Regions from separate parts of the Rhodoligotrophos defluvii genome, predicted to be linked through region 1. Evidence: predicted binding sites of a transcription regulator. Region 1 holds the regulator's gene; the other holds the start of a gene.
The links. Region 1 encodes HrcA, which represses chaperone genes, less so after heat shock. Its sites were predicted from a motif close to GTTAGCACTCNCNNNNNGNGAGTGCTAAC; they were not measured.

Region 1 (4,489 bases):
GGGTGAGCTGGGCGATGCGACCGACCGGCTGATCGCGCTGCTCGATGAAAGCGCGGCGCGGCCTGCCGAGCAGGTGCGGCTCGAGACCGCCGAGCGACGCGCGCTGCACGATTTTCCAATACCGGCCTATGACCGTATCAATCTCGGCCGCTATCTCATCGGCAGCCTGCAATTCTCGAGCGGCTGCCCCTATCGCTGCGAGTTTTGCGACATCCCGGCGCTCTATGGTCGGCAGCCGCGGCTCAAGACGCCGGAGCAACTCACCGCCGAGCTGGACAAGATGCTGGCCCAGCGGTTCCGGCCCGCCACCGTCTATTTCGTCGACGACAATTTCATCGGCAATCGCAAGGCCACCAAGGAGATGCTGCCGCATCTCGTCGCCTGGCAGAAGAAGCACGGCTATCCCCTGAACTTCGCCTGCGAGGCAACCCTCAACATCGCCAAGCAGCCGGAGATCCTCGCGATGATGCGCGAGGCCGGCTTCATCACCGTGTTCGTCGGCATCGAGACGCCGGAGGTGGCGGCGCTCAAGGGCATCCGCAAGGATCACAACAACGCGGTGCCCATGTATGAGGCGATCAGGATCATCAATTCCTATGGCCTCGAGATCACGTCCGGCATCATACTCGGGCTCGACACCGACACGGACGAGACCGAGCGGGCGCTCACAGACTTTATCGATGCCTCGAACGTACCGGTCTTGACCATCAACTTGCTGCAGGCCCTGCCCAAGACGCCGTTATGGGACCGGCTGGAGCGCGAGGGCCGGCTGGTGCATGACACCAGCCTCGAATCGAATGTTCGCTTCCTGCGCCCGTATCATGAGGTGGTCCAGTCCTGGCGGCGCTGCATTGATTACGCCTATACGCCCGAGCGGCTGTTCAGCCGCTTCAAGCATCAGGTGGATGCGACCTATGTCCACCGAATCAAGACGCCGGCCCGGGGCAAGCTTTCCGTGGCCAACCTCGTGCGCGGGCTCTATATGGCCTGGGGCACCTTGCTTCACCTCGGCATCCGTCCCAAATATCGCGGCGCGTTTTGGCGCGCGGCCTGGCACGCCCTGAAGCGCGGACAAGTGGATGTGGTCTTCGGCATGGCTTTCGTGGCCCACCACCTGATCAGCTTCACCCGCGAGGCGCTAGAAGGCGAGCAGAATGCCTCCTTCTACTCGGCCCAGATCAAAGGTCCGAGCAAGCGCATGGCAGCGTGAATTGCAATCACTATATTTGAGCCGTTGTTGTTAAGAGGTTTGGTTTGATGAGCATCACCAACAGCACCGAGCGTCAGATCCTCATTGAGACGCGCGTCGCCAATGAGGGGCCGAGCATCGTTGCCGCTTATGTACTGTGGTTCTTCCTGTGGTTCGTCTCAGGGCACCGGTTCTATCTTGGCCGGCCCGGCACCGCGATCCTGCAGATCCTCAGCTACTTCGTGGTCATCGGCTTCGTCTGGTGGCTGATCGATGCCTTCCTCATTCCCGGCATGATCCGCGAGAAGCAGGAGGAACTTCGCCGCCGCCTGGCAGGACAGGTCAGCATCGCTGCATCCTAAAGCTTGTCACAACCTGAGGTTATTTCCTCCGGAACCAAAGGGCTTTCGTGGCGTTGACGCGCCGGCGTGGGATACCTAAATTGGTATGACGCTTGGGGCATTGCAACGAAATGCTGAGCGGCCAACAGGGCCGATGGAAGATGGACCACCGCCTTTTGGGATTGGCTGATCTCGATAAGCGTTCCCGCGAAATTTTCCGGCAGCTGGTCGAAACCTATCTGTCCACCGGTGAACCGGTGGGATCTCGCACGATTTCCCAGATGCTGCCGATCAACCTGTCGCCGGCCTCTGTCCGCAATGTCATGTCGGACCTGGAGGCGATCGGCCTGATCAGCTCCCCTCACACCAGCGCCGGCCGCATGCCCACCGAGCTGGGTCTGCGCTTTTTCGTCGACGCCCTGCTGGAGGTCGGCAACATCAATGAGGAGGAGCGCACCCAGATCGAGCAGCGGGTGGCGAGCCACAATCGCCAGCGGATCGACGAGGTGCTGACCGCGGCAACCAATATGCTGTCGGGCTTGAGCCAATGCGCCGGGGTGCTGCTGGCGCCCAAGATCAACATGCGGCTCAAGCATATTGAGTTCGTCAAGCTCGATACCCAGCGCGCCCTGGTGATCCTGGTGGGCGAGGACGGCACGGTCGAGAACCGCGTCATGACCATTCCGGCTGGCCTGCCTCCATCGGTGCTGATGTCCGCCACGAACTATCTCAGCACCCGTTTCATCGGCAAGACGCTCGCGGAGATGCAGAAGTCGATGAAGACCGAGGTGCAGCGGCTGCGCGAGGAAATCGACGAGCTCACCGCGACGGTGGTCGAGCAAGGGATCGCGAGCTGGAGCAACGACGACCCCGAGGAAGAAAAGACGCTGATCGTGCGTGGGCGGGCCAACCTGCTCGATGACAAGGATACCTTGCAGGATCTGGAGCGCATCCGAAGCCTGCTCGATGACCTCGAGACCAAGCGCGACTTGATCCGCCTGCTCGGCCTGGCGGAAGAAGGTGAAGGGGTGCGCATCTTTATCGGCTCCGAGAACAAGCTGTTCTCGCTTTCGGGCTCGTCCATCATCATCGCGCCCTATCGCGATGCGGAGGAGCGGGTGGTGGGTGTGCTCGGCGTGATCGGGCCCACGCGCCTCAATTATGCCCGCATCATCCCCATGGTGGACTACACCGCGAAGGTGGTAAGCCGGCTGTTGTCTTGATTTTTCGCGTTTGACGGTCGATATCGGACAGGCATCGGCAGAGGCCTGGCCCTGCCGAAGCTGAGCGTGAAGGATCGATGATGACTGCAAACACAAAGACCACTCCCTCGCCAGACGAGCAGAACGATCAGCCCACGGTCGATGCCTCCGCCCAGGCTGCCGAAGCCCCCGAAGCGCAATCCGAAGAGCTCAGTCCCGAGACCATGGCGGCCGCGATCCAAGCCCTCCAGGCCGAGAACGACAGCCTGAAGGACAAGCTCCTCCGTGCCATAGCCGACCAGGAGAACCTGCGGCGCCGCACGGACCGCGAGAAGGCGGAGGCCGTGCAATATGCCAATACATCCTTCGCCCGCGATCTCCTGAACGTCATCGACAATTTCGGCCGGGCGCTCGCGTCCGCCCCGGATAAAGACGATCCGTCACTGGACGAGCCGGTGAAGAACCTCGTCGTGGGCGTGGAGATGACCGAGCGCGAGATGCTCAACGTCTTCGAACGCCATGGCATCCGCCGTTTCGACCCGTTGGGCGAGCGCTTCGACCCGAACTTCCACCAGGCCATGTTCGAGGTCGAGGACGAGAGCCAGCCCGCCGGCATGGTCGTGCAGGTGATGCAGACGGGCTATCGCATCGGCGACCGGGTTTTGCGCCCGGCTCTCGTCGGTGTTTCGAAGGGCGGGCCCAAGCCCCAGGCATCCGCATGATGCCCGCCCCCGAACCAGCATTTTCTGGAGGGCTCTGCGCCTTGCAGCCCCGGAATGAGGCGCATATATACACGCCAGCTTCCAGGTCGAAACATTTCGCGTTCGAGTTGGAGGAGGCCGGCGATCCGCGAGCCAGCAACTTCTCCGGATTAACAGGTGCTTGCCAGAAGGCCTCAGAGCCGGCCTGCCGCAAAGGAGGTAGAAAGAATGGCTAAAGTGATTGGTATTGACCTCGGCACGACGAATTCCTGCGTGGCCATCATGGAAGGTCAGTCACCACGGGTCATCGAGAATGCAGAAGGTGCGCGCACCACGCCGTCGATCGTGGCTTTCGCCGATGATGGGGAAGTCCTCGTCGGGCAGCCGGCGAAGCGCCAGGCGGTGACCAACCCTGAAAACACGTTCTTCGCGATCAAGCGCCTGATTGGCCGCCGATTCGGGGATGCAGAGGTAGAGAAGGCCAAGGGCCTCGTACCTTATCATATCGTAAAGGCCGACAATGGCGATGCCTGGGTCGAGGCCCGCGGCAAGAAATATGCCCCCTCGCAGATCTCGGCTTACGTCCTTCAGAAGATGAAGGAAACCGCCGAGCGCCATCTGGGCGAGAAGGTCGAGCAGGCGGTGATCACCGTTCCCGCCTATTTCAATGACAGTCAGCGCCAGGCCACTAAGGATGCCGGCAAGATCGCCGGGCTCGAGGTGCTGCGCATCATCAACGAGCCGACGGCGGCTGCCCTGGCCTATGGCCTGGACAAGAAGCAGAGCGGTGTGATCGCCGTCTATGACCTGGGCGGCGGCACCTTCGACATCTCGATCCTCGAGATCGGCGACGGCGTGTTCGAGGTGAAGTCGACCAACGGCGACACCTTCCTCGGCGGCGAGGATTTCGACATGCGCCTGGTCGATTACCTCGCGGACGAATTCAAGAAGGAGAACGGCATCGATCTGCGCAAGGACAAGCTCGCGCTGCAGCGCCTCAAGGAGGCTGCGGAGAAGGCGAAGATCGAGCTGTCGTCCACCACGCAGACCGAGATC
Region 2 (4,489 bases), on a different contig from region 1:
GCCACCATGGCCTCGGTGGTGATCAGCAGGCTGGCGATGGAGGCCGCATCCTGCAGAGCAACGCGGACCACCTTCGTCGGGTCGATGATGCCGCGCTCAACCAGATCGGTGAACTCCTCATTCTGCGCATCGAAGCCGAAGTTGCCGTCCTTCTCCAGCACCTTGCCGACCACGACCGAACCCTCGGCGCCGGCATTGTCGGCGATCTGACGAATCGGGGCTTCCAGCGCCTTGGCGACGATGTTGATGCCCGCCCGCACATCCGGGTTGTCGCTGGTGAGCTTGCCGACCGCGGTCTTCGCCCGCAGCAGGGCCACGCCGCCACCGGGAACGATGCCTTCCTCAACCGCCGCGCGGGTGGCGTTGAGCGCGTCGTCGACGCGGTCCTTCTTCTCCTTCACCTCGACCTCGGTCGCGCCGCCGACGCGGATCACCGCAACACCGCCGGCGAGCTTCGCCAGCCGCTCCTGCAGCTTCTCGCGGTCATAGTCGGAGGTGGTCTCCTCGATCTGCTGGCGGATCTGGCCGCAGCGAGCCTCGATGTCCGAGCGCTGGCCGGCGCCATCGACGATCGTGGTCTCGTCCTTGCCGATGCGCACCCGCTTGGCCCGGCCCAGCATATCGATGGTCACGTTCTCCAGCTTGATGCCGAGATCTTCGGAGATGACCTGGCCGGCGGTGAGGATAGCCATATCCTCCAGCATCGCCTTGCGCCGGTCGCCGAAGCCCGGAGCCTTCACCGCGGCCACCTTGAGGCCGCCACGCAGCTTGTTCACCACCAGCGTCGCCAGGGCCTCACCCTCGACGTCCTCGGAGATGATGAGCAGCGGCTTGCCCGTCTGCACCACCTGCTCGAGTACCGGCAGCATGGACTGCAGGTTGGACAGCTTCTTCTCGTGCAGGAGGATGTAGGGATCCTCGAGCTCCGCCACCATCTTCTCGGCATTGGTGACGAAATAGGGCGAGAGATAGCCGCGATCGAACTGCATGCCCTCGACCACGTCGAGCTCGGTATCGGCGGTCTTGGCCTCTTCGACGGTGATCACGCCGTCATTGCCGACCTTCTGCATCGCCTCCGCGATCATATCGCCGATGGTCCTGTCGCCATTGGCGGAAATCGTGCCGACCTGGCTGATCTCGTTGGAGGAGGAAACCTTGCGCGAGCGGGCCTTCAGATCCTCGATTGCTGCGGCCACGGCGAGGTCGATGCCGCGCTTCAAGTCCATCGGGTTCATGCCGGCGGCCACCGCCTTGGCGCCTTCCCGCACGATGGCTTGGGCCAGCACGGTTGCGGTCGTCGTGCCGTCACCCGCGAGATCGTTGGTCTTGGATGCGACCTCGCGCACCATCTGGGCGCCCATGTTCTCGAACTTGTCCTCAAGTTCGATCTCCTTGGCCACCGTCACGCCGTCCTTGGTGACGCGCGGCGCGCCAAACGACTTGTCGAGCACCACGTTGCGGCCTTTCGGCCCCAAGGTCACCTTGACCGCATTGGCCAGGGTGTCGACGCCGCGGATCATCCGCTCGCGGGCGTCAGTGGAAAAACGCACGTCTTTCGCTGCCATGTGAACCTCTTGTCAATTTGCCAAGACGCGATGTCGCGCCGGAATCCATCGTAAGCGTGCGGGCTCAGCCCTCGATCACGCCCATGATGTCGCTTTCCTTCATGATCAGCAGCTCTTGTCCGTCGATCTTGACCTCGGTGCCCGACCACTTGCCGAACAGCACCTTGTCGCCGGTCTTCACGTCAAGCGGGGTGACCTTGCCGTCTTCGCCGCGGGCGCCAGGGCCGACCGCGATGACTTCGCCCTGCTGCGGCTTCTCCTGCGCCGTGTCAGGAATGATGATGCCGCCGGGCGTTTTGGCGACCTCTTCGATGCGCCGCACGACGACGCGATCATGCAATGGGCGGAAAGACATAGTCCGAAGCTCCCTGACTTGCTGACCCCTGACGGGGCACGAATTCGCGGATCTGCAACCATCACCGCAGAGCCTGCCAGCGTCCTGTTGATGGTCTTGGGTTGGCACTCTTACAGGTCGAGTGCTAATGGCAGGCTAGATAGGTGCACCACGCCCACGGAGTCAAGAGGAAGGTGGGATGGATGGCCAGCGGTGAGCCATGCCCCCGATCGGCTGCCATATGCAAGATCCGGTAAGCCCCTCTGAACGTCAAGACTGGGCTTACCGGCACAAGTCTGCAGAGGTGATCAGGTCACGCGAAGGTAAAATCGCTATAGGCCTTGTGCAGCTCCGCCCGCATGTCCGGATCAGCAATACCGTCGACGGGCAGATTGTGCGAGTGCTCGAATTCCCGGATCGCGGCAAGGGTCGCGCGGCCGAACTTGCCGTCGACGTCGAGCTTGACCTCCGCCGTCTCGTTGATCTTGTTGAGCTCCGTCTGCAGCTGAACGATATGGTCCCCGCGTTCGCCAGGACCCCAGAGATCCTTCACCTGGGCAACCTGGTCGTCAAGTCCGCCCAAGGCCTCGCCGGCCTTCTCGAAATAGTATTTCCGATTGGCAAAGCCATTGACGCCGCCGTTGATTTTGCGGGTGATGCCGATGAAGTCGTTCTGATCCGCAAGGCCGTTCAGGTCCCGATCCTTCCAGTATTCGAGCGCGATCTTCACCGAGATTGCCGGCTCCGCCGCCTTCTGCGGATGGCCTACGAGGTCCTCTCCGATCTTCTCGCCAAACCGCGCATAGTTGTTGCGGCCAGTGAGCATGAAGATGCCGCGCCCCTTGAAGGCCACCCCGTCGCCGGGCTCGGTATTGCCAAGGTCCAGCCGCCCTTCATAGGCACTGCCCGAAGCATACTCTTCCGTCGCCTTGAACCCGTCTGACTCATGCGCCGCCTGCGCCAGGAAATGCGCAATTCTCAGAGGCGTGGTAACACCATACGCGTCACCCTTGTCGCGCAAGACGTCGACCACGGCCTCCAGGACCGCGTCCTTGCCGCGCGGTGCGATGGTCTTGAGTTGATCCAATGTGAGAGAAACCATCCCGATCTCCTACTGAACAATCAAATGCGCTCTTGATATTCAGGGGGATGGGCGGCTCTGCGGCCAAAACGCGGATCTGCAGGGGCGGTCCGAGCTTCGTGCGATTTGCCCTGTCGACTTGTCCTCTGATAGGATAATCAGGGTTCGGCGCCGCAGCTTGCGCAGCGCCAATATCCGACACTGGAGAATAATCATGTCCGAAGCCTATGCGGTGAATGCGGCTTGGGAGCCCACGCCGAATAACCTGCAGTCCTATTGGATGCCCTTCACCAGCAATCGCGCGTTCAAGCAGAGCCCGCGGATGATCTCGCGCGCCAAGGACATGTTCTACTACTCAACCGACGGCCGTGCGATCATGGACGGCACCGCAGGGCTGTGGTGCTCCAACGCCGGCCATTGCCGCACTCCCATCGTGGAGGCGATCCAGCGGCAGGCCGCCGAACTCGACTATGCCCCCAACTTCCAGTTTGGTCACCCGAAGGCCTTCGAGGCCGCCTCGCGGATCGCCACCCTCGCGCCGGGCGACCTCAACTATGTGTTCTTCTGCAACTCGGGTTCCGAGGCCGCCGATACCGCCCTCAAGATCGCGCTCGCCTACCACAATGTGCGCGGCCAGGGGCAGCGGACGCGGCTGATCGGCCGGGAGCGCGGCTACCACGGCGTCGGCTTCGGCGGCATCAGCGTCGGCGGCATCGTCAACAACCGCAAGTTCTTCGGCTCGCTGCTCTCCGGCGTCGACCATCTCCCGCACACCTACAATCGCGCAGAGCAGGCCTATTCCCGGGGCGAGCCCGCTTGGGGCGCCCATCTCGCCGACGACCTCGAACGCATCGTCGCGCTACATGATGCCTCGACCGTTGCCGCGGTCATCGTGGAGCCCATGGCCGGCTCGACCGGCGTGCTGCCGCCGCCCCAGGGCTATCTCCAGCGCCTGCGCGAGATCTGCGACAAGCACGGCATCCTGTTGATCTTCGACGAGGTGATCACGGGCTTCGGCCGTCTCGGCTATGCCTTCGCGGCGGAACGCTATGGCGTGGTGCCCGACATCATCACCTTCGCCAAGGGCGTCACCTCGGGTGCTATCCCCATGGGCGGCGCCATCGTGCGCGACCACGTCTATGAGGCCTTCATGACCGGTCCGGAGAACGCGATAGAGCTGTTCCACGGCTATACCTATACGGGCCACCCTGTGGCCGCCGCGGCCGCCCTCGCCAGCCTCGACGTCTATCGCGACGAGGGTCTGTTCGAGCGCGCCCGCTCGCTCGAAACCGCCTGGGCGGATGCCGCGCACGGCCTGAAGGGCTTGCCCCACGTGACCGATATCCGCACCATAGGGCTTGTCGCCGGGATCGACCTCGAGCCCCACAAGGACGGCATCGGCAAGCGCGGCTACCAGGCCATGAACCGTGCCTTCCACGAACAGGACATGATGATCCGCATCACGGCCGACACGATCGCGCTGTCGCCGCCGCTGATCATCACCGAAGC

Region 2: a site for HrcA is predicted at 2,021-2,049, ahead of groES (co-chaperone GroES). Genes of this name have one in related genera too.

The regions. Positions count from the first base shown of each region.
Region 1 is NZ_SZZM01000001.1:975,659-980,147, reverse strand. It holds gene E4P09_RS04675 (B12-binding domain-containing radical SAM protein) at 1-1,210, shown strand, start outside; gene E4P09_RS04670 (TM2 domain-containing protein) at 1,258-1,551, shown strand; gene hrcA (heat-inducible transcriptional repressor HrcA) at 1,692-2,753, shown strand; gene grpE (nucleotide exchange factor GrpE) at 2,834-3,454, shown strand; gene dnaK (molecular chaperone DnaK) at 3,662-4,489, shown strand, end outside.
Region 2 is NZ_SZZM01000002.1:934,620-939,108, reverse strand. It holds gene groL (chaperonin GroEL) at 1-1,565, opposite strand, end outside; gene groES (co-chaperone GroES) at 1,630-1,920, opposite strand; gene E4P09_RS13505 (peptidoglycan-binding protein) at 2,213-3,001, opposite strand; gene aptA (omega-aminotransferase AptA) at 3,195-4,489, shown strand, end outside.